Regions from separate parts of the Jeotgalibaca ciconiae genome, predicted to be linked through region 1. Evidence: riboswitches for the same ligand, from Rfam matches in the RefSeq annotation. Region 1 holds a riboswitch; each other region holds the start of a gene.
The links. A riboswitch is a leader RNA that binds a small molecule or an ion and turns the genes downstream of it on or off. The one in region 1 is predicted to bind thiamine pyrophosphate.

Region 1 (7,729 bases):
TCATTATCGATTGTAATTGATCCAATTGACCGTTTCATGATTGTTCCTTTTTCCATGGGTCCGCTGCTTTTTAGCCGTGATTCTTGGCTACGAATAACATCCCTCGCAGCATCCATCCGATTCGTATGCTTGCCAAATATCCGTTCTTTTCCAACTGCATCCGTCAAAGCTACCGCATGAAACAAAATCGTTTGATTTTTTAAATAAGAAGAGAATTTTTCCAACGTTTCTTCCTTAACCTTCGGATCTCCAATATAAACTTTATCTACAAAACAATCTTGTTCTAATTCTAAAGCTGCCCCCAATGGATGACTTTCACGATGTTTTTCGAGAGTAGGCAGCCCTTCGTGCAAAGGTCCTCTTTTTTCTTCATCACCAGGAACAAATGCCATTACTTTTAATCCAGCTTTTTTCAGCCATTTATTCTGCTTGCAAAAATCCTGCTTTCCTAAACCAGTCTCTGGTCGCGGATAGTAATTATGCCATGCTTCCATGCGAGAAAAATCAGCATCACACTTTTTTAATTCTTGAATGTCGTTTTCTGAAATTGTACTTGCATTCAAAACTACATTCATCTGCTTACTAAGCTTAGCGACATCTTCCATTGCCACACCATAATCAATTCGAATACCCGTCAACCCCATATCCATCAGCGGAGTGACATCATCCAGTGACACATTTAATTTCTCTAACGCTGAACCGGAAATATCTACTACGAGTTCGATTTGTTTTTCTTTTGTAAATTCCCCTAGCTTTTGTAAACGAGCAAGATATTTGCTATCATCATCTTCAGGGATATGAATGGATGTAAAAACACCTCGAAAGCCGTTTTGGTATAGCTGATTCATATAGCTGATGGTATCGGAATTTATTTCTTCATTTAGAAAAACTGAAAAACCATACATACAAGCCCTCCTCCTTGAAAACGTTTTATTTCACTTTCATTATAACAACTTGAAATTATATTTCAAGTTAAACGTTTAAATTAATCCGTTTTGTATGTATGAAAATAAAAAAGAGATTATTTTTGGGATTTTTTTCATTTTTTGTAAAATAAAATTTTAAGGTGGTTATTATGCAACGTTTATACTTTGTTCGTCACGGTCAAACAGAATTGAATGCAGCAGATCATGTTCAAGGAGGTGATATCGATTCTCCTTTACTTGAACAGAGTAAAGAAGATGCCATCAAGACAGGAAAATATTTAAGCGATAAAGCTATTTCTCATATCATTAGCAGCCCTCAGTTACGAGCGCTGCATACAGCTCGTTTAATTCGAAGCCAATTTAAGCAAGCCATTCCATTAGAAGAAGATTCATTGTTAAAAGAATTTGGTTATGGGAAATGGGAAGGGTTATATATCCCAGATTTAGCAGAAAAGTATCAAGAAATCTTTTATCATTTAAGAAATGAACCACACCTCTATGATCCCTCTTCTTTTGAAGGAGAGACATACACAAGTTTGATTACAAGAGGAACAAAATCGATCCTACACCATGCTAAAAAATATCCAGATTCTGATTTACTATTTGTCGGCCACAGCATTACCTTAACATCAACAGTATTATCACTAGCAGGATATGATCTAAAAGATATCCGTTCTCAAACTCCCATGGCAAATACAAGCATTACTCGTTTAATCAGAGATGGCGATACATTTTCATTGGATTCATGGAATTATATCGACCATTTAAACGAATAAAACAAAATAAAAGTCACTGACTGACCTATAGTAAGGGAATCAGTGACTTTTATTCATTTAAGTAAGAAACATAATCCAGCTCTTCTTTCTTTTAATACTATTGAAGAAAAACGCTTTGTATCGTATAATAGAAGTTGTTTCTTATAAAGAAACTGCATTTCTTATTTATAAAAAAATGGAGGAATAACTTTGAAAAATGAATCATTTTATACACGTTTGAATGCTGACGAGAAATATATCATGAAATGCGTTTATTATGTATTCGCTGTAAACGGTTTATACGGAATGATTATGGGCTCCCTTTTACCTTACATCAGTGAAGCTTATAATTTAAGTGACACAGTAAGTGGTTCCTTGTTATCTTCTCACTATGTTGGAAATTTACTAGCTAGTTTCATTGCTGGAATTCTCCCTATTTATTTGGGCAGAAAAAAAGCCATTATCTTTTTAAGTAGTTTTGTAACAGCTGGATTTTTACTGATGATTACGACCGGAAATCCCTTCTTACTTATCCTGTCTTTCTTCTTTACAGGTTTGAGTCGTGGAAGTATTTCAAACTTTAACAACTCCATTGTAAATGAAATTTCTAATAGTAGTTCTGCAGCTTTGAGTTTCTTGCATAGTATTTTTGCAATTGGTGCTTTGTTGGCTCCTTACTTAGTCATTGGAGCTGTTCACCTAATCGGCGTAAATGGCTGGCGTCTAGCTGGGGTGGTTATTATTATTCTTACAGCACTCTCTATCTTCTTTTTCTCCCGCATGAAAATGCCTGAAGAACCTGTTGAAAGAAAGAAAAAAGTAGTTTCCTATGATTTTATGAAGAAAAAGACTTTCTGGATTTTAGCTGGTACGCTATTTTTCTATCTTTGTGGGGAATCAACCATTAATGGCTGGCTTGTTAAATATTTTGTGGATTCGGGAATTCTCACGATTGGGTACTCTCAATTCTTGGCATCCCTCTTGTGGGTTGGTGTATTGCTAGGGCGTTTAGCAGTTTCCGCTATAGGTGATCGTTTTCCAAGAATCTACGTACTATATGCTTTAACATTAACAACTACCCTATTCTTCGTTGTTTTATTAGCTTCAAGAAATCAAATGATGATTACATTTGCTATTCTCGGGCTTGGGCTTTCTATGGCGGGTATTTATCCAACTACGATTGCAGCTACCGGTGGATTTATCAAAGATTACCCCATGGCTATGGGAATTTTACTGGTATTAGGTGGTATCGGATCCATTGTGATGCCAACAATAACGGGAGCTTTATCTGATCAATTCGGAATTTTCTATGGAATGGCAGCAATCGGAGTAGCTCTAGGCCTTATGATTCTTTGTGTTTTTCTATATGACCGCGACCAAAAAGCCAAAGCTTCTTGAGTCAAAAACTTCTATACATACTTTTCAAAAAGAAGCCAAAGCGCGCTACTCATCACGCTCTTTGGCTTCTTTTTCTTACTCAAATTCATAAAGCGCTCGGTTTACATAAGAGATTGGCAATCCAACAATATTAGGATAATCACCAGAAATCTCTTTGACCCATAAACTAGGCATCTCTTGGATACCATACGCTCCTGCTTTATCCATGGGATTTCCCGTTTTAATATAATCAAAAACTTCTTGTTCCATCTGTTTGTTCCAATCCCAAAACGTCACTTTGCTTTCGACTGAAAAAGTTATTTCCTTTTCCGAGTTTTTGATACTCACTCCCGTAACAACGGAATGAGTTTTCCCTGCGTAGGAACGAAGCATTTCATATGCTTGTGATTCATCGAGAGGTTTACCTAAAATACGGTTTTCATGCACGACCACTGTATCGGCTCCAATGACAATACTCATCGGTTGTTTTTTGAAAATTACACGGGCTTTCTCAGCTGCCAACATTTCTACTAAACGACTTGCAGTTAGAAGAAAAGGCTCTTCGTTGTTCGTTTTTAGTATTTGCTTCTCGATGGACTTTTCATCAATATCCGCTGAAATAACAGAAAAATCGCTGACACAAAGTGATAACCATTCTTTGCGGCGCGGAGATTGGCTGGCTAAAACAATCGATTGCTTCATTCACTTTTTCTCCCGGCTCGTTTTTTCTTTTAAAGCTTTTTCAAAATCCTGTTTATTTTCTTCTAGCTGAAAAGGTGCGTATTCTGGCCATGCCTCATCCAACTCTAACTCATCTTCTTTGCTTATAATCAGAAATTCGGCATTTCGCTTAAACATTCCTTCTAGTTCAGGAATATAGGATAGAAAATCCGATACCTGCTCCAATAAAATCGCTGCACTGCCTTTCTTCTTAAATGTTTTCGCAACTAAATATTTCTTTGTCATAAATCCTCCACTTATTTTAATAATTTGTAACGATTTGTCTTAATTGATGTTCTAATTCACCCATAACTACAAAACGAGCTTTGCGTATCATTTCTTTTCCATTTACGAAAAGAAGGATAGCAGGGACCGTAAATACACTGAATTCACCGGCTACAGTAGGAATTTGATCAGCGTCTGCTTTTATCATTTGAATTTCAGGAAAATCTGCTAAAAGATTTTGCACTTGCGGAAGCACGGCATGGCAGACACTACAATTAATACGGGAAATATAAACAAGCGCAAAATGATGGTTCTTTATAAAACTTTGTACTTCTTCCATTGTTTTTGCTTCTTTATAGGATATCATTTTGCATTCACTTTCCTTTCCAATATTCTACTCTTCCATTATAACATGATATATAATAGGAGAGATGACAGTTTCTAAAGGAGTAATCATAATGCAACTGAAAAAATGGTTTAGCTGGGGAATGGTTATTGCTTGGATGGCAGTAATTTTTTCTTTTTCTGCTCAACAAGCTACCGATTCTGGAAATTTGAGCGGAAGTATTTTAATTTTTATCATGAAAGTCATAAATTTTCTCTTACCTACTATCGAAGTTAATCAGTCCTTTCTTCATCTCCTGATTCGTAAAGGCGCCCATTTTAGTGTGTATCTCATTCTTGGAATCTTAACATCTAATGCCTTACGTCTAAATGGAGTGTCCGGCATAAAACAATTTGGTTTTTCTTTACTTATTTGTGCACTTTACGCTATGAGTGATGAATTTCATCAATCTTTTGTACCTGGCCGCGGCCCAAGTTTACAAGATGTCCTGATTGATAGTTCTGGAGCAACTGTTGGAATTCTTCTTTACCAAGCTTTTACTCAAAAATTTAAACGTTTATAAAGCCTTATTATCTCTTGCTTACTACCCTTTCGCTTAAAGAATCAATAAGCCGATTGATAAAAGCAATAGAGTACGTTACTATGTAGATAATATATGCAGGGGGACGCTTAGCGTTGAGAAGGTTAAAACCTGACCCTTTGAACCTGTTGGTTAAGACCGACGTAGGGAGCAGTCAAACTACGATATTGTTTGAAGTCTTCCTTTTTTAGGGAAGACTTTTTCTATTTTTATACAACAATTGAATCGAGTATGTTGCGGGGGGACGTTTCGGCGTTGAGAAGGTTAAAACCTGACCCTTTGAACCTGTTGGTTAAGACCGACGTAGGGAAGCAAGTCATCCAAGGGATTATTAGGGGTGCTTTCTTTCAGAAAGCGCTCCTTTTGCGTATATGACCAAAAAATATCGGAGGTTATATCATGAAGAAAGTATTAAGTATTGCTGGATCAGATTGTAGCGGAGGAGCTGGTATTCAGGCTGATTTAAAAACGTTCTCTGCGCATGGCGTTTTTGGAATGTCTGTCATTACCTCAGTGGTTGCTGAGAACACCTTTCGTGTAATTGAAACACAAGATGTAAAACCAGACATCATTGAGAAACAGATTGAGGCTGTATTTGAAGACCTTCCGCCCGAAGCAGTTAAAATTGGGATGCTGGCTTGTCGAGAAGGCATGCTGGCAGTTGCGAAAAAATTAAAAGAATGGCAGCCGTCGAATATCGTCATCGATCCTGTTATGTATGCTAAAAACGGGGCTGCATTAATGGATCCAGATTCCATCGATACATTGATTGCCGATGTAATCCCACTAGCAGATATGGTGACTCCTAATATTCCTGAAGCAGAAAAAATGGCGGGTTTTGAAATCCGCAATGAAGAAGATATCAAAAAAGCTGCCGAAATTATTCACGAAATGGGATGTCAATCTGTATTAATGAAAGGCGGACACAGCGAAAATACAAACGAAGCGACTGATATTCTATTTGATGGTACTGATTTTTACTATTTCAGTTCACCAAGAATTCAAACAAAAAACACTCACGGGACAGGTTGTACTTACTCTTCGGCGATTGCGGCCAACCTTGCCAATGGCCTGCCTGTCCAAAAAGCCGTTGAGCAAGCAAAAGCGTATATCACTACTGCCATTACTCATTCTTTGGACATTGGAAAAGGTAATGGTCCAACCCATCATTTCTATGATGTATATAAAAATGGATTACAGGAGGCACTATAATGGTAGAAAAATATATGCAACTAATTAATCAAGTACGGGAACAAAGTCCATTGGTTCATCACATAACCAATTACGTGACAGTAAACGATTGTGCCAATATTACACTTGCGATTGGAGCATCTCCCATCATGGCTGATGCTTTAGAAGAAGCCGCAGAAATTACTCAAATCGCTTCAGGATTAGTGTTGAACATGGGAACCCTCAATAAAAGGACCGTAGCATCCATGATTGAATCCGGAAAAATGGCAAATAAAATAGGTATTCCCGTTATCCTGGATCCAGTAGGTGCAGGCGCTTCTTCTTTTCGGAATGAAACGGCCGCTAAACTTCTAAAAGAAATAAAAGTTAATGTTCTTCGTGGAAATATTTCCGAGATTAAATTCCTAGCTGGCTTAGATTCGGAAACAAAAGGAGTCGATGCTTCAGAAAATGATTGGACAAATTCTACAGATGCTCAAAAAATAGCTCAGGATTTAGCTATTCGACTGGATTGTATTGTAGCAATTACTGGGAAAGTTGACTTTGTCTCAGATGGTAATCGAACCGTCGCTATCGAAAATGGTCATTCCATGTTATCCCAGCTTACTGGAACAGGTTGCATGTGTTCTTCTCTTATTGGCTCTTACTGTGGTGCAGCAGCCGAAAAAACATTTGAAGCAACTGTTACAGCTTTAGTAACCATGGGAGTTGCAGGCGAACTTTCTTTTGAGAAAGCTGGGGAAGTAGGAAATGGCAGCTTCCGAGTATCGTTGCAAGACGCAATCAGTAAAATGAATGAGGAAATGTTAACAAGGAGAGCACTGTTTTATGAAATCTAATATTGATTACAGTTTATATGTCATAACAAACCAACAAGCGATGTCTTCCGAGACAGTTGAGGAGTCCGTTAAACAAGCCATTTTAGGTGGATGTACCATTGTTCAACTACGTGAAAAAGAACTTTCTTCTGGTGACTTTTATGATGTAGCCGTTAGGGTACGGAAAGTCACTTCTGAATTAGGTGTTCCTTTCATTATCAATGACCGAGTCGACATCGCTCTTTCTGCTGATGCAGATGGGGTCCATGTCGGCCAAAGTGATCTCCCGGCCGATGTCGTACGACAGCTGATTGGTCCTGAAAAAATCATGGGCGTGTCGGCTAGCAATTTGGAAGAAGCATTAACTGCTGTAGAAATGGGCGCAGATTATCTAGGTGTAGGGGCTATATTTCCTACCAATACCAAAAACGATGCTCAGTATACTTCGTTAGAAGAACTACAAGAAATTTGTGAGGCAGTACCCATTCCCGTTGTAGCAATTGGCGGAATCGATAAAAAAACAATTCCCGCTTTACAAAATATTCCAATTAAAGGGATAGCCGTTGTTTCAGCAATTGTAAGTCGTCCCGATGTGTCTCTAGCAGCTCAAGAATTGAAAGAACAATTCATCAGATAAGGCCAGTTTATTATATTTGAAGAATCCTAGATTTTATCAGGGAAAACCGAGCATTTAAATACAAACTTTCCTTGATATATGTTCGTTATCAAGGAAAGAAGGCTGTAAGAACCGAGACTTTAGCTGATAAGCTGTTTTTATCAAGGAAAGTGCA
Region 2 (7,729 bases), 1.4 Mb from region 1:
CTTCGTAAGCTAACCAAAGAATACCGGTCCAAAAACCGTTCGTCCATTCAATATTCTTCATCGGTTGATAGGCATTATTTTTAGTAGCTGGTCCTGGAAAAAGATTACCGAGCTTTACAATATTGTAATCGATTTTTTTAATCGCCTGAGCGATTGCCTCATCAATCTTTTTTTCTGTTAACAAACCACTCGCTATATATGCATCACTCGAAACAAGCGGTTCTAAATTTACTTTACTCATTTTTATAGTTCCTCCCTTAACGTGTTAACCCTATATCTATAATACAAAAGATTTTCTCATTTGTAAACGTATTCTTTTAAAAAAAATAAAAAATGCTGTTTTCTTAAAAGAAGACAGCTAAAAAGCCCTTGTAATAAAAGGCTTTTCTACTCATTATTTTATTTTTATCATTTGATTATCTTTATTGAATGCCGTTATTTTTCCGTAAAAATATTGATTTGCTTCTGTTTTAAAAAGTTTATCTCCTTTGATTACATCATTAAAAGGAAATAAATATCCAAAAATTCATGATTATCCAACAAGATTCTTACTCCTGAAGCATCTGGATACTTATCTGTCTTCCCATTTTGATATACCGATAATGGTTGGCACTGAATCGATTGATTCAATGTAATAACTGAAATTTCGTTTACTTGTCCATTCTCCACTTTGTTTTTATTTATCACTCGTTGATGTTGAATAAGTTCGTTATATATACTTGAGCGTTTTTGATTTTCAATTTTTAAGAGTCCGTTTCGAACAAATAATTCTCCGGTAGATAATTGTGCCTTAAATTCAATCCTATTTTCATCTCTAGGAATCACCTGACAAATTTCATTGAAGTTGTAAGTAGTCGTTAATGATGTTCCGTTGCCACGATAAGAGTCATAGATGATAACCAAAGACTGCTCTTCCAGAATAAGAAAATCTCTTGAATAATAACTTAAAAGATGCGATTCGGAGGGATGGGATATCCAAGCATTGGAAAATAAATACCCTCCCGATATACCTTCTATTTCACTAGTATTTTGAAAGATAGGCAAAGGAAGATGATCGTACCCCACGACTCTGTAATCACAGTTGATAAATCTTCCTCATCAAAAAACGTATTATGAGCTGCTATTCCTTTTAAATCTTTTCGTATAGAACTTTCTGTATAAGTATACCTTCCTCCATCAGAGATAATTTCTTCATTCTGGTAATTCAGTGTAAAACTCCCAGCAGAAGCATGGCCATGCGAACTGCCATGCAAACCATTAAATAGTGTGAAATAAACACTTTCTTTTTTAAGAGCACTAAAGCCGCTTTTTTCCCCACGAAACAAAGCGGGCAGTTCAATTTGGCTTCTCTTATGATCCGTGTACAAAGCTCCCAAAAATAATGCAGAAGAACTGCTGCCATTTTGCGGAAGAAATCCCATTTCCCGATAAATATTATATATATAGGTAAAATCTACATAATCACTATCATGTAAAGGGCTCAAATAATCATCCGAACTAGCCATATAGTAAGAAGATTTCATCGGTTGTTCCAATTTAGCTCGAAGATTAATTGGTAAAGTTCTCTTTAAACATTCAGAAACTTGTAGAATATAAGCAAGGCTTGAAATCACTTCATGATGATATAGTGGACTTTGTTCCCAGTGAACGCCATCCGAATAAAATTGAAGATCAATTTGATTTTCTAACTGCACCCATACCCAATCCATGAGACTGCTTTTTATCTTCTCAGGGAAGAATAAGTCGTATACTGCAATTCCGCTCAATGCCAAGACACCCCAGTTGCTTAAACGATACTTATCAATATAGGAGTTCTTTAAAAATTGAATATGAATCATCATTGATTCATCAATTAATTCCAACTCTTCATTTGTTAGTTTTTCTATAGGTAAATACGTGAGACTTTTCAACCAATTCATTAATCGAATACCTGAATCAATCGGTCTCCATGAATTATTATTTGATGCATTCGGAACTCCATTTTCTTTGATAAATAAGGATAGTAATTGTTTCCATTTTTTAAAGTATATTGATTTTTGAGTTAAAGCATACGTAATGGCTAAATCTACCATAAACCCTTGGCGGTTCAACATATAAGTCCATTCCACATCATCTTCTGGATAATCATTCCATTTATATTTTGAGATTGAATAGGGAATATTACAAGCTTCCATATCGAGAGCATCTGAAAAAATAATTTGATCATTCATTAAATAATCAACTCTTTCCTTTATGTTCTCAATCTCTTTTAAGTTGGATCGATAAGAATTCCTTATCCAATCTTTACTAAAAAAACATTTTTTATAATGAATAATCTGTAAAATATCCACAATAAAATCACTCCTTACATTTTTGGAAGAATTTACTTAAAGGGTTATAACGTTAAGTTTCGTTAAAAAAATAGTATTTTCTACTCTGTAGTTATTTGAATGGAATAGTAATGGGGATCAATGAAGCTCCTAGTATATTCTAATATTTCTCCATTTAAACTAGTCGTAATTTTTTGAATATCAAAAAAAACAAGGTCTTCCTCTTCTCTTGTTTGCTCCTTCAAATAATTCTCTACAATTTTCAGTTCTTTGGATGTCGGCTCGAAACGCACGATATTAACCGACATCTCGGCATGAATATTATAATTCCCAGATATTTCTTTCGTCACGCTCGCACCATGTTTAATATTTTCAATTCCTGTTTCAGGTATTTTCCTTTCTAATAAATAACGATTTTGAATCTTCCATGGTATGTCGTTGACATAGGCAACTTGAATGATTTTAATGATATTCTCTTCTCCTTGTAAATCTCCGAGTTTTTTTGCAATCTCCTTATCTTTAAATGATTCACTGATATGTGTTTCGGTACGTTCAACCACTTTCCCTTTCATGGAAGATACAGGCGAAGTTTCGCTAAATAGCACTTTACGGTTTATTAAGTTTCTACGGACAAAAGTTCCATATCCTTGACGACGAATTAAATAACCCTCGCTTACTAAGTTATTCAACGCCTTGACTACAGTGGTATTACTAACATTGTATTTCTTTTTTAAATCTGCTTCTGAATAAATTTTATCTCCTGGTAAAAAAACACCCTCATTAATCTCTTTGATAATATCTTCTTTTATCATCTGATACTTTGACACCATAGTTACTCTCCTCATCTATTTCTTTTTTTAAAAATAAAGAGTTTGATATTCATTGTCGGACTTTTCAGACTCTTGGAAATGGTTTCATAATAAATACCTAATATTATTTTACATTATTTGGAATATTTTGCTAGTTAGAATATAACAAAACATCAATGTAAAGAAAAAAACCCAGATTAACGAAATCTGAGTTTCTTCTACTTATCTTAAAAAGATCTTTAAGTCGATATTGAACGAGAAGTGAGCTTTATTATTTCATCTTAACTCCAAGAACCCATTCAGACGATAAAGTTTTCGCTCTCAATTCATCGTCAGTCCACCATCAACGGTTATGTTCTGTCCAGTAATCGCGCGTGCTGCTTCGGTTCCTAAGAATCCTACCACTTCTGCGACATCTTCTGGAGCAGTAACCTTCTGTAAAGGAGACGAATCAGCAATTAACTGAAAGACTTCAGGAGTCGTGACTTTACTTGCATCTGTTGTCTGTAAGAGCCCACCTGAAACCATATTGACTGTAATGCCCAGGGAACCTAGTTCTTTTGCCATGTTTCTAGTAAAACCTAAAAGAGCAGCTTTAGCTGTTGTATATTGATGATAAGGAACGACTGGATTTTGGAATAAGTTTGTTCCAATATTAATGATTCTTCCATATTGATTTTCTTTCATAGATGGCAATACAGCCTGAACAGTATTTAAGGAAGACTTAATCGAACCTTCAAATTGTTCCGTATAGTTTTCCCAAGTCAATTCTTCTACCTTTTTTTGGGTAACTGGATTAAATTCGAAATTTATCAATGCGTTATTAACCACCACATCAATTCTCCCAAATCTCGCAATTGCTTTTTCAACCATAGTTTTTACTTGTTTTTTATCACGGACATCAGCTCGGATCGCGATTGCTTTATCTTCCCCAATCTCTTTGACAACTTTTTTTGCTTTTTCTTCACTATTGAAATAATTGATAACAACAAAGTACCCTTTCCGCCCGAAATTCTTTGCAATTTCACTTCCTAACCCTCTGCTCGCTCCTGTTACAAGTACAACTCGATTATCTGACATTCTTCTTCCCCCTTATGATTGATTGAAAAAGTATCCATCAAACAAAAAACTCCTTACACCATAGCGGGATAAAGAGTTAGAGTTTACAAAAACACGCACGAACAAAAAGAGTTTCTGTAAATTCCACTTCCCTACGCTGGTGTTAACTAGATCAGGTTCTAAGGGTCAAGGCAGACAGCCTCTCTCAGCATAACGCACCCCTAGTGGATAACTTATTCAATTAGATTTAAAAATACCATACATAATCAGTGTGGTCAAACAAGTAAAGAATGAAGCTGCTAGTTGTTTATATTCAATTTTCAATTGTCCCATAGAAAAAAGGCTTGACCTTTTCGAATAAATACAATAAAAATACAGAAACGAATACACCCAGTAAGAATCTTATGATCCCATAAGAAGGTGTAATTGCGTCAGCATTCTCAAAACTATGATTGAATATTTCAATAGGAATCAAGTGAATGAAAAAAATCGCTTGGCTGTATCGTCCAAGCTGTCCGAACCGACTTCTTTTATATACAGAAAATAGTAAAGGAAAACCAAAAAATAGCAAGGGGCTTAAGAACATGAGAAAATTCTTGTCCCTTCCTTGATTCAAATAAATGAGCCGTCCTTCTATGCACAACAATACAAATGTAAAGAATAATCCAATAAACATCTTTTTTCTATTTGCTAGCAAGAATTCTTTCTTATCAGAAATAAAAAAACCTATTAAAACAAATATAGAACTATAAAAAAGGCCATTTCTTGTAGTCAAAAAGATAGAAAAATAAGTGTCTAAAATTTTGGAAAGTAATGGGTGTGTAATAAAAGAAGAATACGTTTCAGCGGCTCCCACTATATACAATGAGCCAAACAAAATAAAAGATTTCATATAACCGAATCTCTTTATCAGCTTCGAGACCACAAACAATGAGAATAGGAGAGCTGGAAAATACCAGAGATGATAAAAAATACCCGTATAAGTCAGTCCAAGTATGAATGCAATTGGATATAATATGAGCGGTAAGTTGATTTGCTCATTCATGAACTGAATTCCTAGAGGTAAATAAATAATAGACCAAATAAGATAGATCTTGATGACTTTTTTAAGCCACAACTTCTTCTCCTCAACTGACCTAGCTCTGTAGAAGAACGCATTGTTCACAAGAAAGAATGGTACCGCTATTCTACATAAAATGCTTTTTATCATAAAGTGGAGGCCAGATATATCAGTTACTGTTCCACAATGAATAAGCACAACCAGTAATGAACTAATAAATTGTGCAAGATATAAATAACGGTACTCGTTTTTTCTTATCATTTTTCAGCTGTCCTCCATCTCAGTATTGAAAAATGATTAAATAATCATTCACTTATTCTAGCCCTTTGGATTCCCATTCCAACATGGTGATTTTTCTCCAATGTCCACTGGTTCCGTTCCAGCTCCATCAATCACTCCAACTGCCATTGATCCCTTTATCAATATCATCCATATGAACAGATTCGGCTAATATCTTTTGTGTGTTCTGAAGTTGCTCTACTAATGGAAAGATTCATATCTCACGCATCCAAATTGCCTTCATCCATTCACTAGCCTACTAGAAAAAGTTAAATCTATCAATGAATTCTTCTAGTAAAAATGAATCAATACAAATGAAAAACGCCACTACCTATATGGTGTGACGTTATACTTATAAAAATATACTGATTTTATTATGCAAGTCCATCCCATCCTTGACTAGCCATAAAATCCAGATTCTCTTTTTGCCATCCCATTCCCATCATCTGAGCGTTCAGCATTTTTCGATTACATTTAAATTTCAATCGAGTAGGCTCTCCTACTAACTCTATAGTAATAATATACTGCAATATTCCTTTCCGGACCTTAAATGATTGAATATCAGAATATGGAATCACTGCATACTCTCCTGTCAAGCTTCCACCCATATTGAGGTCAAGCAAAAGTAGTTGGTCTCCAGCAAACACTACAATGAAATATTCCATAGCCAAAACAGACAAATTGCCATAAGCTAGCGATGCCATCAAACTCGCATCCGTATACCCATAAATATAATTATGATTGATTCTAATATCAGAATTAATTTCTTTGATGAAAGATTCTATGTTTTCTTCCCATGTCTCTGCATTCATCCATCTCTCTCCTTCTCAAATCGACCCTGTGTTATTGACCTAAAATAAATATAACGTAAAAGCGCTCGATTTAATAATGATAACTGAATTTCTATCCCTTATTATTAAATAAAAGTCCCTATCAAACAATAAAAAAAGCTAGAATCCTTTTAGTTAAGAATTCTAGCTTTTCGATTGATTATTTTGTCAAATCTATTTTTTTGCTTATCCCATACATAATGAGTCCTCCGATTGCCATAGAAAAGAGCTCTCCCAAACCAACACTAATCCAGGTAATAAAAAATGGTAAATCATTGACGATGGCTAGTTGGCCTGCAACGGTAAACATTGAAAAGGCAAATATAAATGCTGTTAGCACGAACTTTATCGGTGTACTTTTAATATTTTTCGTAATAGATAGTGTGATCTTCAATACTAAAAAGGTCGAGATACTGCCTACTAATACATCAATGATTCCTAGTGGCGAGTTCATATTCGCAATTGCTACGCCAAGAGTTACTGCCCAAATATATCTTTTATTAAATAAAGGCATATAATTGAACATTTCTGACAAACGAAGTTGAACACTTCCGAAACTAATGACAGATAATGCAGTGGTAATAACAATGTAAAGAGCCGTAATCAATGCTACTTTCGTTAGTTCAGTTGCACGAATCTTCGCAACCATCTTTTTTTCGCTTTTTAACATAATAATCTCCTTTGCAAGGTTCTACCTTGGTAATAACTACGGCCAAAGGATGGGACATACTGCCCTACGAAGTGCCGTAGTGTGGCTATGCCACTATTTTATTTTCTTATTTAATAATCCAACCGCCATCGATTGGAATAATATCTCCTTGAAGATAACTTGCTTGTTGACTTGCTAAAAATAAGGTGAGAGAAGCTACTTCTTCTGGCTTTGCCCAACGCTTAGCTGGTGTTTCTTCGGCCACTTTCTTTGCTATGGCACCGTCGCCTGCAAAATCTGCCGCATTCATCGGCGTATCAATTGCTCCTGGCGCAATCCCATTCACTCGAATTCCTTTGTCCGCATAATCAAGAGCTAATTGTTTAATAAAACCAACAATCGCATGCTTACTCATGGTATAACCGATGCCACCACCGCCAGCCACCATGCCCGCTATGGAGGTCATGGGGATTACCACACCACTTTTATTTGCTAACATTTGTGGCAGGACTATTTTTGTAAGTATGAAAAAGCTTTTTACATTGACTTCAAAGATTTTGTCAAACAATTCTTCCGATGTTTCCAGCAATGGGCGATAGCCGTCTAAAATCCCTGCCGTATTCAGCAAGATATTAATCGTGCCGAACGCTTGGTTACACTGCTCAACTGCGTGGATTAAGTCCTCTTGCCTACGAACATCCCCAACCATATAACCAAAACTTTCTGGAAAATTC
Region 3 (7,729 bases), 1.3 Mb from region 1:
TTTCTTGATAACGTGTCATTAATTTATCAGCTGCAAGCATTGCGGCTTCTTTTGCTTTTTCATTACCAGTTAGTTTATATGCGCTTACACATGATGGAATGTAAAGAAATCCTAGGTCATGATGGTCCAATTCGACATCATTTACAACACGGTTATAAAAATCATCCACATGTTTTTCAGCTAACTTTCTATACTTATCATCACCTGTTGCTTCGTAAGCTAACCAAAGAATACCGGTCCAAAAACCGTTCGTCCATTCAATATTCTTCATCGGTTGATAGGCATTATTTTTAGTAGCTGGTCCTGGAAAAAGATTACCGAGCTTTACAATATTGTAATCGATTTTTTTAATCGCCTGAGCGATTGCCTCATCAATCTTTTTTTCTGTTAACAAACCACTCGCTATATATGCATCACTCGAAACAAGCGGTTCTAAATTTACTTTACTCATTTTTATAGTTCCTCCCTTAACGTGTTAACCCTATATCTATAATACAAAAGATTTTCTCATTTGTAAACGTATTCTTTTAAAAAAAATAAAAAATGCTGTTTTCTTAAAAGAAGACAGCTAAAAAGCCCTTGTAATAAAAGGCTTTTCTACTCATTATTTTATTTTTATCATTTGATTATCTTTATTGAATGCCGTTATTTTTCCGTAAAAATATTGATTTGCTTCTGTTTTAAAAAGTTTATCTCCTTTGATTACATCATTAAAAAGGAAATAAATATCCAAAAATTCATGATTATCCAACAAGATTCTTACTCCTGAAGCATCTGGATACTTATCTGTCTTCCCATTTTGATATACCGATAATGGTTGGCACTGAATCGATTGATTCAATGTAATAACTGAAATTTCGTTTACTTGTCCATTCTCCACTTTGTTTTTATTTATCACTCGTTGATGTTGAATAAGTTCGTTATATATACTTGAGCGTTTTTGATTTTCAATTTTTAAGAGTCCGTTTCGAACAAATAATTCTCCGGTAGATAATTGTGCCTTAAATTCAATCCTATTTTCATCTCTAGGAATCACCTGACAAATTTCATTGAAGTTGTAAGTAGTCGTTAATGATGTTCCGTTGCCACGATAAGAGTCATAGATGATAACCAAAGACTGCTCTTCCAGAATAAGAAAATCTCTTGAATAATAACTTAAAAGATGCGATTCGGAGGGATGGGATATCCAAGCATTGGAAAATAAATACCCTCCCGATATACCTTCTATTTCACTAGTATTTTGAAAGATAGGCAAAGGAAGATGATCGTACCCCCACGACTCTGTAATCACAGTTGATAAATCTTCCTCATCAAAAAACGTATTATGAGCTGCTATTCCTTTTAAATCTTTTCGTATAGAACTTTCTGTATAAGTATACCTTCCTCCATCAGAGATAATTTCTTCATTCTGGTAATTCAGTGTAAAACTCCCAGCAGAAGCATGGCCATGCGAACTGCCATGCAAACCATTAAATAGTGTGAAATAAACACTTTCTTTTTTAAGAGCACTAAAGCCGCTTTTTTCCCCACGAAACAAAGCGGGCAGTTCAATTTGGCTTCTCTTATGATCCGTGTACAAAGCTCCCAAAAATAATGCAGAAGAACTGCTGCCATTTTGCGGAAGAAATCCCATTTCCCGATAAATATTATATATATAGGTAAAATCTACATAATCACTATCATGTAAAGGGCTCAAATAATCATCCGAACTAGCCATATAGTAAGAAGATTTCATCGGTTGTTCCAATTTAGCTCGAAGATTAATTGGTAAAGTTCTCTTTAAACATTCAGAAACTTGTAGAATATAAGCAAGGCTTGAAATCACTTCATGATGATATAGTGGACTTTGTTCCCAGTGAACGCCATCCGAATAAAATTGAAGATCAATTTGATTTTCTAACTGCACCCATACCCAATCCATGAGACTGCTTTTTATCTTCTCAGGGAAGAATAAGTCGTATACTGCAATTCCGCTCAATGCCAAGACACCCCAGTTGCTTAAACGATACTTATCAATATAGGAGTTCTTTAAAAATTGAATATGAATCATCATTGATTCATCAATTAATTCCAACTCTTCATTTGTTAGTTTTTCTATAGGTAAATACGTGAGACTTTTCAACCAATTCATTAATCGAATACCTGAATCAATCGGTCTCCATGAATTATTATTTGATGCATTCGGAACTCCATTTTCTTTGATAAATAAGGATAGTAATTGTTTCCATTTTTTAAAGTATATTGATTTTTGAGTTAAAGCATACGTAATGGCTAAATCTACCATAAACCCTTGGCGGTTCAACATATAAGTCCATTCCACATCATCTTCTGGATAATCATTCCATTTATATTTTGAGATTGAATAGGGAATATTACAAGCTTCCATATCGAGAGCATCTGAAAAAATAATTTGATCATTCATTAAATAATCAACTCTTTCCTTTATGTTCTCAATCTCTTTTAAGTTGGATCGATAAGAATTCCTTATCCAATCTTTACTAAAAAAACATTTTTTATAATGAATAATCTGTAAAATATCCACAATAAAATCACTCCTTACATTTTTGGAAGAATTTACTTAAAGGGTTATAACGTTAAGTTTCGTTAAAAAAATAGTATTTTCTACTCTGTAGTTATTTGAATGGAATAGTAATGGGGATCAATGAAGCTCCTAGTATATTCTAATATTTCTCCATTTAAACTAGTCGTAATTTTTTGAATATCAAAAAAAACAAGGTCTTCCTCTTCTCTTGTTTGCTCCTTCAAATAATTCTCTACAATTTTCAGTTCTTTGGATGTCGGCTCGAAACGCACGATATTAACCGACATCTCGGCATGAATATTATAATTCCCAGATATTTCTTTCGTCACGCTCGCACCATGTTTAATATTTTCAATTCCTGTTTCAGGTATTTTCCTTTCTAATAAATAACGATTTTGAATCTTCCATGGTATGTCGTTGACATAGGCAACTTGAATGATTTTAATGATATTCTCTTCTCCTTGTAAATCTCCGAGTTTTTTTGCAATCTCCTTATCTTTAAATGATTCACTGATATGTGTTTCGGTACGTTCAACCACTTTCCCTTTCATGGAAGATACAGGCGAAGTTTCGCTAAATAGCACTTTACGGTTTATTAAGTTTCTACGGACAAAAGTTCCATATCCTTGACGACGAATTAAATAACCCTCGCTTACTAAGTTATTCAACGCCTTGACTACAGTGGTATTACTAACATTGTATTTCTTTTTTAAATCTGCTTCTGAATAAATTTTATCTCCTGGTAAAAAAACACCCTCATTAATCTCTTTGATAATATCTTCTTTTATCATCTGATACTTTGACACCATAGTTACTCTCCTCATCTATTTCTTTTTTTAAAAATAAAGAGTTTGATATTCATTGTCGGACTTTTCAGACTCTTGGAAATGGTTTCATAATAAATACCTAATATTATTTTACATTATTTGGAATATTTTGCTAGTTAGAATATAACAAAACATCAATGTAAAGAAAAAAACCCAGATTAACGAAATCTGAGTTTCTTCTACTTATCTTAAAAAGATCTTTAAGTCGATATTGAACGAGAAGTGAGCTTTATTATTTCATCTTAACTCCAAGAACCCATTCAGACGATAAAGTTTTCGCTCTCAATTCATCGTCAGTCCACCATCAACGGTTATGTTCTGTCCAGTAATCGCGCGTGCTGCTTCGGTTCCTAAGAATCCTACCACTTCTGCGACATCTTCTGGAGCAGTAACCTTCTGTAAAGGAGACGAATCAGCAATTAACTGAAAGACTTCAGGAGTCGTGACTTTACTTGCATCTGTTGTCTGTAAGAGCCCACCTGAAACCATATTGACTGTAATGCCCAGGGAACCTAGTTCTTTTGCCATGTTTCTAGTAAAACCTAAAAGAGCAGCTTTAGCTGTTGTATATTGATGATAAGGAACGACTGGATTTTGGAATAAGTTTGTTCCAATATTAATGATTCTTCCATATTGATTTTCTTTCATAGATGGCAATACAGCCTGAACAGTATTTAAGGAAGACTTAATCGAACCTTCAAATTGTTCCGTATAGTTTTCCCAAGTCAATTCTTCTACCTTTTTTTGGGTAACTGGATTAAATTCGAAATTTATCAATGCGTTATTAACCACCACATCAATTCTCCCAAATCTCGCAATTGCTTTTTCAACCATAGTTTTTACTTGTTTTTTATCACGGACATCAGCTCGGATCGCGATTGCTTTATCTTCCCCAATCTCTTTGACAACTTTTTTTGCTTTTTCTTCACTATTGAAATAATTGATAACAACAAAGTACCCTTTCCGCCCGAAATTCTTTGCAATTTCACTTCCTAACCCTCTGCTCGCTCCTGTTACAAGTACAACTCGATTATCTGACATTCTTCTTCCCCCTTATGATTGATTGAAAAAGTATCCATCAAACAAAAAACTCCTTACACCATAGCGGGATAAAGAGTTAGAGTTTACAAAAACACGCACGAACAAAAAGAGTTTCTGTAAATTCCACTTCCCTACGCTGGTGTTAACTAGATCAGGTTCTAAGGGTCAAGGCAGACAGCCTCTCTCAGCATAACGCACCCCTAGTGGATAACTTATTCAATTAGATTTAAAAATACCATACATAATCAGTGTGGTCAAACAAGTAAAGAATGAAGCTGCTAGTTGTTTATATTCAATTTTCAATTGTCCCATAGAAAAAAGGCTTGACCTTTTCGAATAAATACAATAAAAATACAGAAACGAATACACCCAGTAAGAATCTTATGATCCCATAAGAAGGTGTAATTGCGTCAGCATTCTCAAAACTATGATTGAATATTTCAATAGGAATCAAGTGAATGAAAAAAATCGCTTGGCTGTATCGTCCAAGCTGTCCGAACCGACTTCTTTTATATACAGAAAATAGTAAAGGAAAACCAAAAAATAGCAAGGGGCTTAAGAACATGAGAAAATTCTTGTCCCTTCCTTGATTCAAATAAATGAGCCGTCCTTCTATGCACAACAATACAAATGTAAAGAATAATCCAATAAACATCTTTTTTCTATTTGCTAGCAAGAATTCTTTCTTATCAGAAATAAAAAAACCTATTAAAACAAATATAGAACTATAAAAAAGGCCATTTCTTGTAGTCAAAAAGATAGAAAAATAAGTGTCTAAAATTTTGGAAAGTAATGGGTGTGTAATAAAAGAAGAATACGTTTCAGCGGCTCCCACTATATACAATGAGCCAAACAAAATAAAAGATTTCATATAACCGAATCTCTTTATCAGCTTCGAGACCACAAACAATGAGAATAGGAGAGCTGGAAAATACCAGAGATGATAAAAAATACCCGTATAAGTCAGTCCAAGTATGAATGCAATTGGATATAATATGAGCGGTAAGTTGATTTGCTCATTCATGAACTGAATTCCTAGAGGTAAATAAATAATAGACCAAATAAGATAGATCTTGATGACTTTTTTAAGCCACAACTTCTTCTCCTCAACTGACCTAGCTCTGTAGAAGAACGCATTGTTCACAAGAAAGAATGGTACCGCTATTCTACATAAAATGCTTTTTATCATAAAGTGGAGGCCAGATATATCAGTTACTGTTCCACAATGAATAAGCACAACCAGTAATGAACTAATAAATTGTGCAAGATATAAATAACGGTACTCGTTTTTTCTTATCATTTTTCAGCTGTCCTCCATCTCAGTATTGAAAAATGATTAAATAATCATTCACTTATTCTAGCCCTTTGGATTCCCATTCCAACATGGTGATTTTTCTCCAATGTCCACTGGTTCCGTTCCAGCTCCATCAATCACTCCAACTGCCATTGATCCCTTTATCAATATCATCCATATGAACAGATTCGGCTAATATCTTTTGTGTGTTCTGAAGTTGCTCTACTAATGGAAAGATTCATATCTCACGCATCCAAATTGCCTTCATCCATTCACTAGCCTACTAGAAAAAGTTAAATCTATCAATGAATTCTTCTAGTAAAAATGAATCAATACAAATGAAAAACGCCACTACCTATATGGTGTGACGTTATACTTATAAAAATATACTGATTTTATTATGCAAGTCCATCCCATCCTTGACTAGCCATAAAATCCAGATTCTCTTTTTGCCATCCCATTCCCATCATCTGAGCGTTCAGCATTTTTCGATTACATTTAAATTTCAATCGAGTAGGCTCTCCTACTAACTCTATAGTAATAATATACTGCAATATTCCTTTCCGGACCTTAAATGATTGAATATCAGAATATGGAATCACTGCATACTCTCCTGTCAAGCTTCCACCCATATTGAGGTCAAGCAAAAGTAGTTGGTCTCCAGCAAACACTACAATGAAATATTCCATAGCCAAAACAGACAAATTGCCATAAGCTAGCGATGCCATCAAACTCGCATCCGTATACCCATAAATATAATTATGATTGATTCTAATATCAGAATTAATTTCTTTGATGAAAGATTCTATGTTTTCTTCCCATGTCTCTGCATTCATCCATCTCTCTCCTTCTCAAATCGACCCTGTGTTATTGACCTAAAATAAATATAACGTAAAAGCGCTCGATTTAATAATGATAACTGAATTTCTATCCCTTATTATTAAATAAAAGTCCCTATCAAACAATAAAAAAAGCTAGAATCCTTTTAGTTAAGAATTCTAGCTTTTCGATTGATTATTTTGTCAAATCTATTTTTTTGCTTATCCCATACATAATGAGTCCTCCGATTGCCATAGAAAAGAGCTCTCCCAAACCAACACTAATCCAGGTAATAAAAAATGGTAAATCATTGACGATGGCTAGTTGGCCTGCAACGGTAAACATTGAAAAGGCAAATATAAATGCTGTTAGCACGAACTTTATCGGTGTACTTTTAATATTTTTCGTAATAGATAGTGTGATCTTCAATACTAAAAAGGTCGAGATACTGCCTACTAATACATCAATGATTCCTAGTGGCGAGTTCATATTCGCAATTGCTACGCCAAGAGTTACTGCCCAAATATATCTTTTATTAAATAAAGGCATATAATTGAACATTTCTGACAAACGAAGTTGAACACTTCCGAAACTAATGACAGATAATGCAGTGGTAATAACAATGTAAAGAGCCGTAATCAATGCTACTTTCGTTAGTTCAGTTGCACGAATCTTCGCAACCATCTTTTTTTCGCTTTTTAACATAATAATCTCCTTTGCAAGGTTCTACCTTGGTAATAACTACGGCCAAAGGATGGGACATACTGCCCTACGAAGTGCCGTAGTGTGGCTATGCCACTATTTTATTTTCTTATTTAATAATCCAACCGCCATCGATTGGAATAATATCTCCTTGAAGATAACTTGCTTGTTGACTTGCTAAAAATAAGGTGAGAGAAGCTACTTCTTCTGGCTTTGCCCAACGCTTAGCTGGTGTTTCTTCGGCCACTTTCTTTGCTATGGCACCGTCGCCTGCAAAATCTGCCGCATTCATCGGCGTATCAATTGCTCCTGGCGCAATCCCATTCACTCGAATTCCTTTGTCCGCATAATCAAGAGCTAATTGTTTAATAAAACCAACAATCGCATGCTTACTCATGGTATAACCGATGCCACCACCGCCAGCCACCATGCCCGCTATGGAGGTCATGGGGATTACCACACCACTTTTATTTGCTAACATTTGTGGCAGGACTATTTTTGTAA
Region 4 (7,729 bases), 1.4 Mb from region 1:
AATGATTTTATCCTGTTTTGTATTATTTCATACTCTTCTTCGCTTCCAGTTTGTTTATCCGGACTTAGTCCTTCTGGATAGGCTCCCACTATTGAAAAGTCAGCTGTAGATTCTATTTTTTTATGAGCGATTCCAGCTGGCAGCAATAAGACGTCCCCTTTTTTAAACGTGTAAATCTCTGCACCAGGTCCACCTAGCTGAACCTGGGCTTCTCCCGCTATACAACCGAGCACTTCATGCGTGTTAGAGTGAAAATGATGATAACTGAAAATCCCGTTTACCCAACCATTTGAATAACCATTTTCTTCAAACATATTTAATACATTTTGACCGCTATTTGAACCACGTATCAGTTCTGTAAGGACTTCTGGATAATAAAGCACAGGCAACGTATTATTAGGGAATGGATTATTTTCTTTCATGTATACTGTTTCTGTCATAGAAGAACCATCCTTTCAATAAACTTTTTTACTCAAATTAAGTTTGCCATTCTAGCTTTTGAATTGCAAAAAAGAAGCCTTATAAGTACATAAAGATATCCCCTGAAAGAATACTTTTCAGGGGATATTTTTTATGATGCTGCTCGTAATTCTTCATACCTTGTAACTTGCCATCCTTTTTCTGTTACCCACGAAAGATATACTTTATATACCTGTCCACTCTCAGAATCAGTAAAAGTAACCGTTACTCGTTGCTCTCCGTTATTACCAATCCAAGTGATAATCATGTTTGCAAGTGATACTCCCGTTACTTCTGAACTTGCTTCTTTCATCTCTGCCCAATCAACGCTTGTTTCATCATACTGCGTTACATGCGGTTCACTTTGTTCTGTTCCGATTGGTTCCCAATCACCCACATATGCACGAATGACATTTGGGTCATCTGAAGGAACTTCGTTTATTTCAGCTTCATCTTCCGATTCTTCAGGCTCTTCTGATGAGCTTTCTTCGGATTCTTCTTCTGATTCAGCACTTCCATCTTCACTGGATTCATCTTTTGGAGGAATAACAAATGACGAGTTATCACTTCCAGAATTTTGTCCTAGTTGATTCGGATCATTATCATTAGCAGAGCCTCCAAATAATAATTCAAATAAAATAATTACTACAGTTAGGACAATCAGACCGATTGAAAGATTCATGATCAGATTGGAACGTTTACTTTTTTTATGGCGTTTAGCACGCGTTTCTCTTTCTTCTTCAGGCATTTTTGCATCTCCCTTCCGCATAATACTAGCACATTTTTTATTGTTATTCTTTGATAATTTGGTTACGAGAATATTTCATAAGATTACAGGTTTTCCTCTTCTTGTTTTACTATTTTTATCGTCTTTAATCTAGTTTGTAAACTGAATATTGCATCTACTATAAAAATAGCAACCGCAATTGCTCCGGATATTAATAAAGCTTCGCTTAATCTCAATTGCCCTTCTCCGTAATCGCCGTTAATAAACGAAAAAACAGCTCGATAGACAGCTTCCCCAGGCACTAATGGTATAAATCCAGGTAGAAAATAAACAGTTGCTGGAGTTTTTAAATAACGAGCGAAATAATGAGATAAAAAAGAAATCACAACTGCAGCAAGCAATGTAGCAGGTATTTTCTCCAAGAATTCTAACCCTACCAAATAGACAAACCATCCTAAAGAACCTGTTATGGCAGAATGTAATAACGCTCGTTTTGGAGCTTCCAGTAAAATAGCGAAAAAATATACAGAAACAAAAGCAATAAGGGATTCAAGGATAATTCGTATCATAAACCTAATCTACCCCCAATCACTAATCCGGAACCAATGCCAATCGCAATAAAAATAGCAATCACAAAAGCCTCCAACACCTTTGCCCCTCCCGACATATAATCTCCTTTAAAAATATCTCGGACTCCATTTGTCATAGCGGTACCAGGAAGCAGCGGCATAATCGCTGAAACAATCAGCAAGTCACCTTGTAACCCCAATGGAACAACTTTTGTAATAAAACTCGTTAACAAAGCAATAATAAAACTAGCCACCATATCTAAAATAAATGGTCTGACCATCCATCGTCTCCCATAATGAGTAATAAGAGTCACTGTGGCAGATATAGGTAAAAGAAAGATAAAATCAATCCATTTCCCACCATACATAATTAAAATCATCTGAATAAAGCTAAATATCGCCAAGTTTTTTCGAAAAGCATCGTATTGAATTTCATCGATATTCTGTAAGAATGAATAGGCTTCTTGTATCGTAATAATCCCTTCAGTAAACCTTCGAGAAACATCATTAACTTTCGTTATCTTATTCAGATTTGTGGTACGGTTCGATATACGTTTCACAACTGTAATGGCATCCATATTCGGACTATCCAACGTTGCAATCAGTCCCGTCGTAATCGCGATTGCATCAATCATCTCTAAATTTGTTTTTTTCAAAATCCGAGTGACGGTCTCTTCAACTCGATAGGTTTCTGCGTTGCTTTCTAGCATGATTTTCCCTGCAAGTACAGCAGTGTCCATATATAATTCATAATCCATTTCAGGCATCGAATCATCTCCTTTCATGGTCTGTTTCTTTTCATTTTCAGTATAGCGTATTCTAACATTACTTTCCTTAGTTTCATTCGATTATTCCCAAATGTTATCTTTTGACTTTTATTAAAAAGAAGCATACCTTTACTTTAAGTGAAAAATATAAGGAGGGTTCAATATGTCAAACATTTTAATTACGGGTGCTTCTGGAAATATAGGAACAGTCTTAACAGAACATTTAAAGAAAAATCATTCCCTCACATTAGTGGATGTAGATTTTTCTGATTTTTTTGATTTTTTAAAAGAAGGAACTGAGATAAAAGAAATTGATTTAACTGATCCTGAAAATGTAAACGGATTATTCGAGGGAATCGACTATGTTATTCATTTAGCTGGCGATCCCCGTCCTGATGCTGACTTCTATGGTTCACTTTTAGATTTAAATTATAAAGTTCCCCACAATATTTTCAAAGAAGCTGTTAAAGAAGATACATCTGTAAAGAGAGTCATTTTCGCGAGCTCGGTTCATGCTATTGGAGGGTATCCTCCCAATGTTCAAGTGAAAACAACCGATTATCCTCACCCAGCTGACTTATATGGCGTTTCAAAAGTCTACATGGAGGCTCTTGCAAGCTATCATTCTTACAAGTATGGGCAGGAATTTATCGGCATTCGTATTGGCGGATTCGACAGCGACATCACTCCAGGAACTGCTGATGCAGACGGGCTAGCGACTCATTTATCTAAACGGGATATGTGTCATCTGATTGATTGTTGTTTGACAGCAGACTTGAAACAACCATTTTTACTTGTTAATGGCGTTTCGAACAACCGATTCCCTCGCATGGATATTTCCCAAGCCTATTTTGATATCGGTTATTCTCCTCAAGATGATGCATTTGAAATGCAAGGAGACGGCGAATACGATTTTCATGAAGAGGATGATATTGAAGTGGATCCTAAAAAATAATCCCTTTTACAAAGATTCACAAAAAATGATATTCCTGCTATGATAAATGTGAATTCTTACAAAGAAAGGACTACATTTACATGGCAAAACGTAAAGGAAGGCAAATACAACGGAAAAATATACAAGTGAAAGCTCCGAAACTTTATGATTCTTTAGGGAAGGAAAAGGAAATCATCTCGCAAGAGGAACAAGAAGCAACTTATGAAAATACTTTTCTTTTCACCATAATCGGAATGTTCGTCGGAATGCTGATTGGATATTTCTTAGATAATATGGCGCTCGGATTTGGAATAGGTATTTTAATTGGGGGTATGATTGATTCCATTTTAAATACAGCACGAAAGAAAAAATTCGAAGCTGAACTAGCTCCAAATCAAGAAACCAGCAAAAAAAACTGATACAGATTGCTTCAAAGTGTTGCATTGAGAAACCGCTTATGCTAAAGTATTGGTAACTGAATAGAACACTTATCACAAAGGGGTGCCTTTACTGGCTGAGACTGAATGAAAATTCTAACCCTTCGAACCTGACTTCGTTAATACGAGCGTAGGGATTGTGTGAGTAAAGAACACGTAATGTATTCTTCTCCTTTGTAGTAGGTCTGTTCCATTCTACAATAAAGGAGGAGATTTTTTTATGTCAAAAAATTTAAACATCTGGATTGAAGGTACCATTATGGCAGCGTTGGCGACGGCATTATCATTTGTTCCGTTGGATATAGGGCCAAGTTTTTCTATAACAGTTGGCCAGCCTGTTTTAATTTTATACAGCTTACGTCGAGGATTTGGCCCTGGGCTCGTGGCTAGCTTTCTATGGGGAGTTTTGCATATCTTTGTAGGAAATGCGGACATCCTTACCCCTCTTCAAGGATTCATTGAATACTTTGTTGCTTTTGGCTTTTCTGGTTTTGCTGGTTTATGGGCAAATAAAACCCAAGTTGCTATTAAAGAAAAGAACTGGGGTCTTTCTGTTGTGTACATTACAATAGCTTCCATTGTAGGAGTAATTGCTCGTTATTTTTGGCACACGATTGCCGGATACTATTTCTGGGGTCAATACGCTCCTGAAGGGTGGAGTGCATGGTTCTACTCCATTGTACTGAACGGAGCTAGTGCTCTTGCTACCGGAATCTTTACAATCGTCGTCCTAGTAATTATTTACCGAACAACTCCACAGCTTTATACATCGATAAATAAAAAACTTGGGTATTGATTGCTCGTAAATAAAAATAAGGACTCTCAACTATAAATTAGTTTGAGATCCTTATTTTTTTACATCTTGGCATTGTCAATTTCCCATTCTTGGTAGTGTTTTTATCCTAACTTTTCTAAAAAACAGCCTCGAAAATCAACAGATTTTTTCAAATCGGAAACAACTGCTATAATATTCTTTATATTCGCTGAGCGGTATTGACAGAAATCATTTCCAGTTCTATACTAAAGTAGTTGTTGCGCGGTCATGGCGGAATGGCAGACGCGCCAGCTTGAGGGGCTGGTGGGGGCAACCCCGTGGAGGTTCAAGTCCTCTTGGCCGCATTGGTATAACAAATTTTTAGAACTTCTCTTTTTGAGAGGCTCTTTTTTTTATCCACTTTCCTAAGTGATTTCCTTATATTTTATCGTATTTTCTTCCGACTAGTCATCATTTTCATTCATTGCCAATCAGCCCCAGCTTTCCTTTACATTTTCCACACACATACCTCTTTGTATCAATCTTTCTTTTTCTTATGTATTTTTGCTGGCAATTTTTACAAAGATATACTTTGTTCTTTTGTATTTCAGATTCATTTTGAAGGTTTTTTACATAGCGGGCGCCGCCTGTTCTCGCCAATAATTCTTTAAAATCTCCGTCACGATGGCGGTAACCTTTCCCCATAATATGAAGATGATAATGACATAGTTCATGTTTAATAACAGCAATCAGTTCTTCCATTCCATATTGGAGAAGTACTCGTGGATTAAATTCCAAATGATGGGTTTGTAATAAATATCTTCCGCCAGTTGTACGAAGGCGTCTATTGAAAGAAGCTGTATGGTTAAACGATTGTTCGAAGAATTCTAAAGAAATATCTTCTACCAAAGATTGTAATTCTTTTTGGTTCACATATATTCCCCTTTCTTGTTCCATTTAATTTAGCAAACAAACTAAGAATCTTCAACCACATTTAAATGGCTGAAGATTCTTAGTTTCTTAACGTTTATTTTTCTAACGCTTCTACAATCGCTTTATTAAAAACTGGCAAGTCATCAGGTGTTCTACTTGTTATCAAACCACTTTCATCTATAACAAGCTCGCTGTCTTCCCATTTCGCACCGGCATTTATTAAATCAATACCGACTTGCTTAACAGATGTCATTTTCTTCCCTTCAACTATTTTTGCATTAATCATTAGCTGCGGTCCGTGACAAATGGTAAAGATAGGTTTTTTCTCTTGATCAAAGTGTCGTACAAATTCTAGAAAGCGATCGTCCGCCCTTAGTTTGTCCGGTGAAAACCCACCAGGAATTAAGAGTGCGTCATATTCTTCCGGTTTCGTATCGTCAATTCCTTTGTCAATGGTAACTTCTGCATCACCTTGTTTTCCTTTTACAACATTTCCAGCTTCTTTTTCGATTGTAACTAACTCATGGCCAGCTTTTTTCAACTCTTCTGCAGGAGATGTGTATTCTGAATCTTCAAATAAATCAGTAAGTAACACTGCAATTTTTTTACTCATTAACGATTTCTCCTTTCATTTGCTACTTATAGTGTAACAAAAGATAAAATCGAGACCAAATAAAACGATTTCCCCATTTTCTTCGCTTTTCTTCTTATCTTAATTTACAATTAAATTAATAGAGAAAGGTAGGGAATGCTATGTTTATTGGTATCGCAAGTAAGTTAATTATCGGTTTTTTTGCATTAATGATTGTCATGCGAGCTATTGGCAAAAAAGCTCTTTCAGAAATAACCCCCTTTGATATTATCTACTCCTTTGTTCTTGGAGGAATTGTAGAAGAATCTATCTACGATGATCAGATCCATGCTCTTCATATGCTCTTTGCATTTCTTGTGTGGGGAGTCATTATTTATATAGTGGAATCACTTCTACAAAGAAGAGACTCCCTAACCAGAAAAATGAAGGGTCGCTCTTCCGTGCTCATTTTCAATGGCGAATTGAATATGAAAGAAATAAAAGATAACCACATTGAAATGGAACAATTACGAAGTATGTTGCGAACGCAAAATTGTTTCTCTTTAAAAGAAGTACAATATGCGGTCATGGAAATCAATGGACAAGTTTCAGTCATGAAAAAAGATGAACAACACCCTATCTTCAGTTACTTGCTGATTGACGAAGGTGTTATTGAAAAAAAGACACTTATAAGCATCGGGAAAGACATAAAATGGCTATATGAAGAAATCGCTAAATTAAATCACCTTTCCACTGAAGATATCGTTTATGCAGAATGGTCTAATGAAGAGGGATTTTATATAAAAACATATGAAGACTCCATTGAAGAGCAATATGAAATTGACGGCTAAAAAAGAAAGCTTCTCTCTATTTTCAATCAAAGAGAAGCTTTCTTTTCTACTCTGGTAACATTGTTAACGCAATACGCCCTTTATTTAAATCAACACTTTCAATCCAAACTTTAACAATGTCTCCTACACCCACAACATCTGATGGGTGTTTTACAAATTTATTACTTAATTTGGAAATATGAACGAGGCCATCTTGTTTTACCCCAATGTCAACGAATGCTCCAAAATCTACTACATTCCGAACTGTTCCTTCTAATTCCATTCCTTCTTTTAAATCTTCCATCGACAATACATCTTGTCGCAAAATCGGTTGGGCAATCTCTTCACGTAAATCTCTACCAGGTTTGGTTAAACCTTCAATGATATCTTGGAGAGTTTCTCTTCCTAAGCCAGTTTCTTGCATAATGAATGATTTATTTAAATTAGCTAACTCTTCGCGAGCTCTATCTGTTCCAACATCTTTTAACCCTAATCCTGCTAATTCCAATACTTGTTTTGCTTCTTTATAAGTCTCTGGATGAATATCGGTATTATCTAAGATATTTTTTGCATCAATAATCCGTAAGAATCCTGCTGCTTGTTGGAAAGCTTTTGGTCCCAAACGAGGAACTTTTTTCAATTGCGGTCGTCCAGTGAACGCTCCATTTTCTTCTCTAAATAAAACAATATTTGTCGCGATGGTTTTGTTTAGACCAGATATATGTTGCAGCAAGGGTGCACTTGCTGT

Region 2: linked by a shared signal. The riboswitch ahead of EJN90_RS00085 (3-oxoacyl-ACP reductase) and the one ahead of thiD (bifunctional hydroxymethylpyrimidine kinase/phosphomethylpyrimidine kinase) in region 1 are both predicted to bind thiamine pyrophosphate.
Region 3: linked by a shared signal. The riboswitch ahead of EJN90_RS13660 (3-oxoacyl-ACP reductase) and the one ahead of thiD (bifunctional hydroxymethylpyrimidine kinase/phosphomethylpyrimidine kinase) in region 1 are both predicted to bind thiamine pyrophosphate.
Region 4: linked by a shared signal. The riboswitch ahead of thiT (energy-coupled thiamine transporter ThiT) and the one ahead of thiD (bifunctional hydroxymethylpyrimidine kinase/phosphomethylpyrimidine kinase) in region 1 are both predicted to bind thiamine pyrophosphate.

Annotation. Positions count from the first base shown of each region.
Region 1 is NZ_CP034465.1:1,580,678-1,588,406, reverse strand. It holds gene EJN90_RS07535 (DUF871 domain-containing protein) at 1-905, opposite strand, end outside; gene EJN90_RS07530 (histidine phosphatase family protein) at 1,076-1,702, shown strand; gene EJN90_RS07525 (MFS transporter) at 1,892-3,079, shown strand; gene EJN90_RS07520 (Maf family protein) at 3,155-3,760, opposite strand; gene EJN90_RS07515 (DUF6718 family protein) at 3,761-4,024, opposite strand; gene EJN90_RS07510 (thioredoxin family protein) at 4,041-4,343, opposite strand; gene EJN90_RS07505 (VanZ family protein) at 4,462-4,911, shown strand; TPP riboswitch at 4,999-5,096, shown strand; TPP riboswitch at 5,158-5,257, shown strand; gene thiD (bifunctional hydroxymethylpyrimidine kinase/phosphomethylpyrimidine kinase) at 5,329-6,141, shown strand; gene thiM (hydroxyethylthiazole kinase) at 6,141-6,959, shown strand; gene thiE (thiamine phosphate synthase) at 6,949-7,575, shown strand.
Region 2 is NZ_CP034465.1:8,263-15,991, forward strand. It holds partial or broken gene EJN90_RS00065 (glycoside hydrolase family 88 protein) at 1-241, opposite strand, end outside; gene EJN90_RS00070 (hypothetical protein) at 493-903, opposite strand; gene EJN90_RS00075 (heparinase II/III family protein) at 1,014-2,330, opposite strand; gene EJN90_RS00080 (GntR family transcriptional regulator) at 2,411-3,139, opposite strand; gene EJN90_RS00085 (3-oxoacyl-ACP reductase) at 3,440-4,198, opposite strand; TPP riboswitch at 4,310-4,410, opposite strand; gene EJN90_RS00090 (acyltransferase family protein) at 4,491-5,498, opposite strand; gene EJN90_RS00095 (hypothetical protein) at 5,891-6,328, opposite strand; gene EJN90_RS00100 (QueT transporter family protein) at 6,507-7,016, opposite strand; gene EJN90_RS00105 (3-oxoacyl-ACP reductase) at 7,123-7,729, opposite strand, start outside.
Region 3 is NZ_CP034465.1:2,915,597-2,923,325, forward strand. It holds gene EJN90_RS13645 (glycoside hydrolase family 88 protein) at 1-451, opposite strand, end outside; gene EJN90_RS13650 (heparinase II/III family protein) at 605-2,542, opposite strand; gene EJN90_RS13655 (GntR family transcriptional regulator) at 2,623-3,351, opposite strand; gene EJN90_RS13660 (3-oxoacyl-ACP reductase) at 3,652-4,410, opposite strand; TPP riboswitch at 4,522-4,622, opposite strand; gene EJN90_RS13665 (acyltransferase family protein) at 4,703-5,710, opposite strand; gene EJN90_RS13670 (hypothetical protein) at 6,103-6,540, opposite strand; gene EJN90_RS13675 (QueT transporter family protein) at 6,719-7,228, opposite strand; gene EJN90_RS13680 (3-oxoacyl-ACP reductase) at 7,335-7,729, opposite strand, start outside.
Region 4 is NZ_CP034465.1:138,928-146,656, forward strand. It holds gene EJN90_RS00690 (cupin domain-containing protein) at 1-440, opposite strand, end outside; gene EJN90_RS00695 (YrrS family protein) at 572-1,207, opposite strand; gene EJN90_RS00700 (threonine/serine exporter family protein) at 1,291-1,755, opposite strand; gene EJN90_RS00705 (threonine/serine exporter family protein) at 1,752-2,522, opposite strand; gene EJN90_RS00710 (NAD-dependent epimerase/dehydratase family protein) at 2,686-3,477, shown strand; gene EJN90_RS00715 (hypothetical protein) at 3,558-3,875, shown strand; TPP riboswitch at 3,944-4,047, shown strand; gene thiT (energy-coupled thiamine transporter ThiT) at 4,114-4,689, shown strand; tRNA gene EJN90_RS00725 (tRNA-Leu) at 4,930-5,012, shown strand; gene EJN90_RS00730 (SprT family protein) at 5,125-5,580, opposite strand; gene EJN90_RS00735 (type 1 glutamine amidotransferase domain-containing protein) at 5,675-6,193, opposite strand; gene EJN90_RS00740 (DUF421 domain-containing protein) at 6,334-7,002, shown strand; gene EJN90_RS00745 (Tex family protein) at 7,049-7,729, opposite strand, start outside.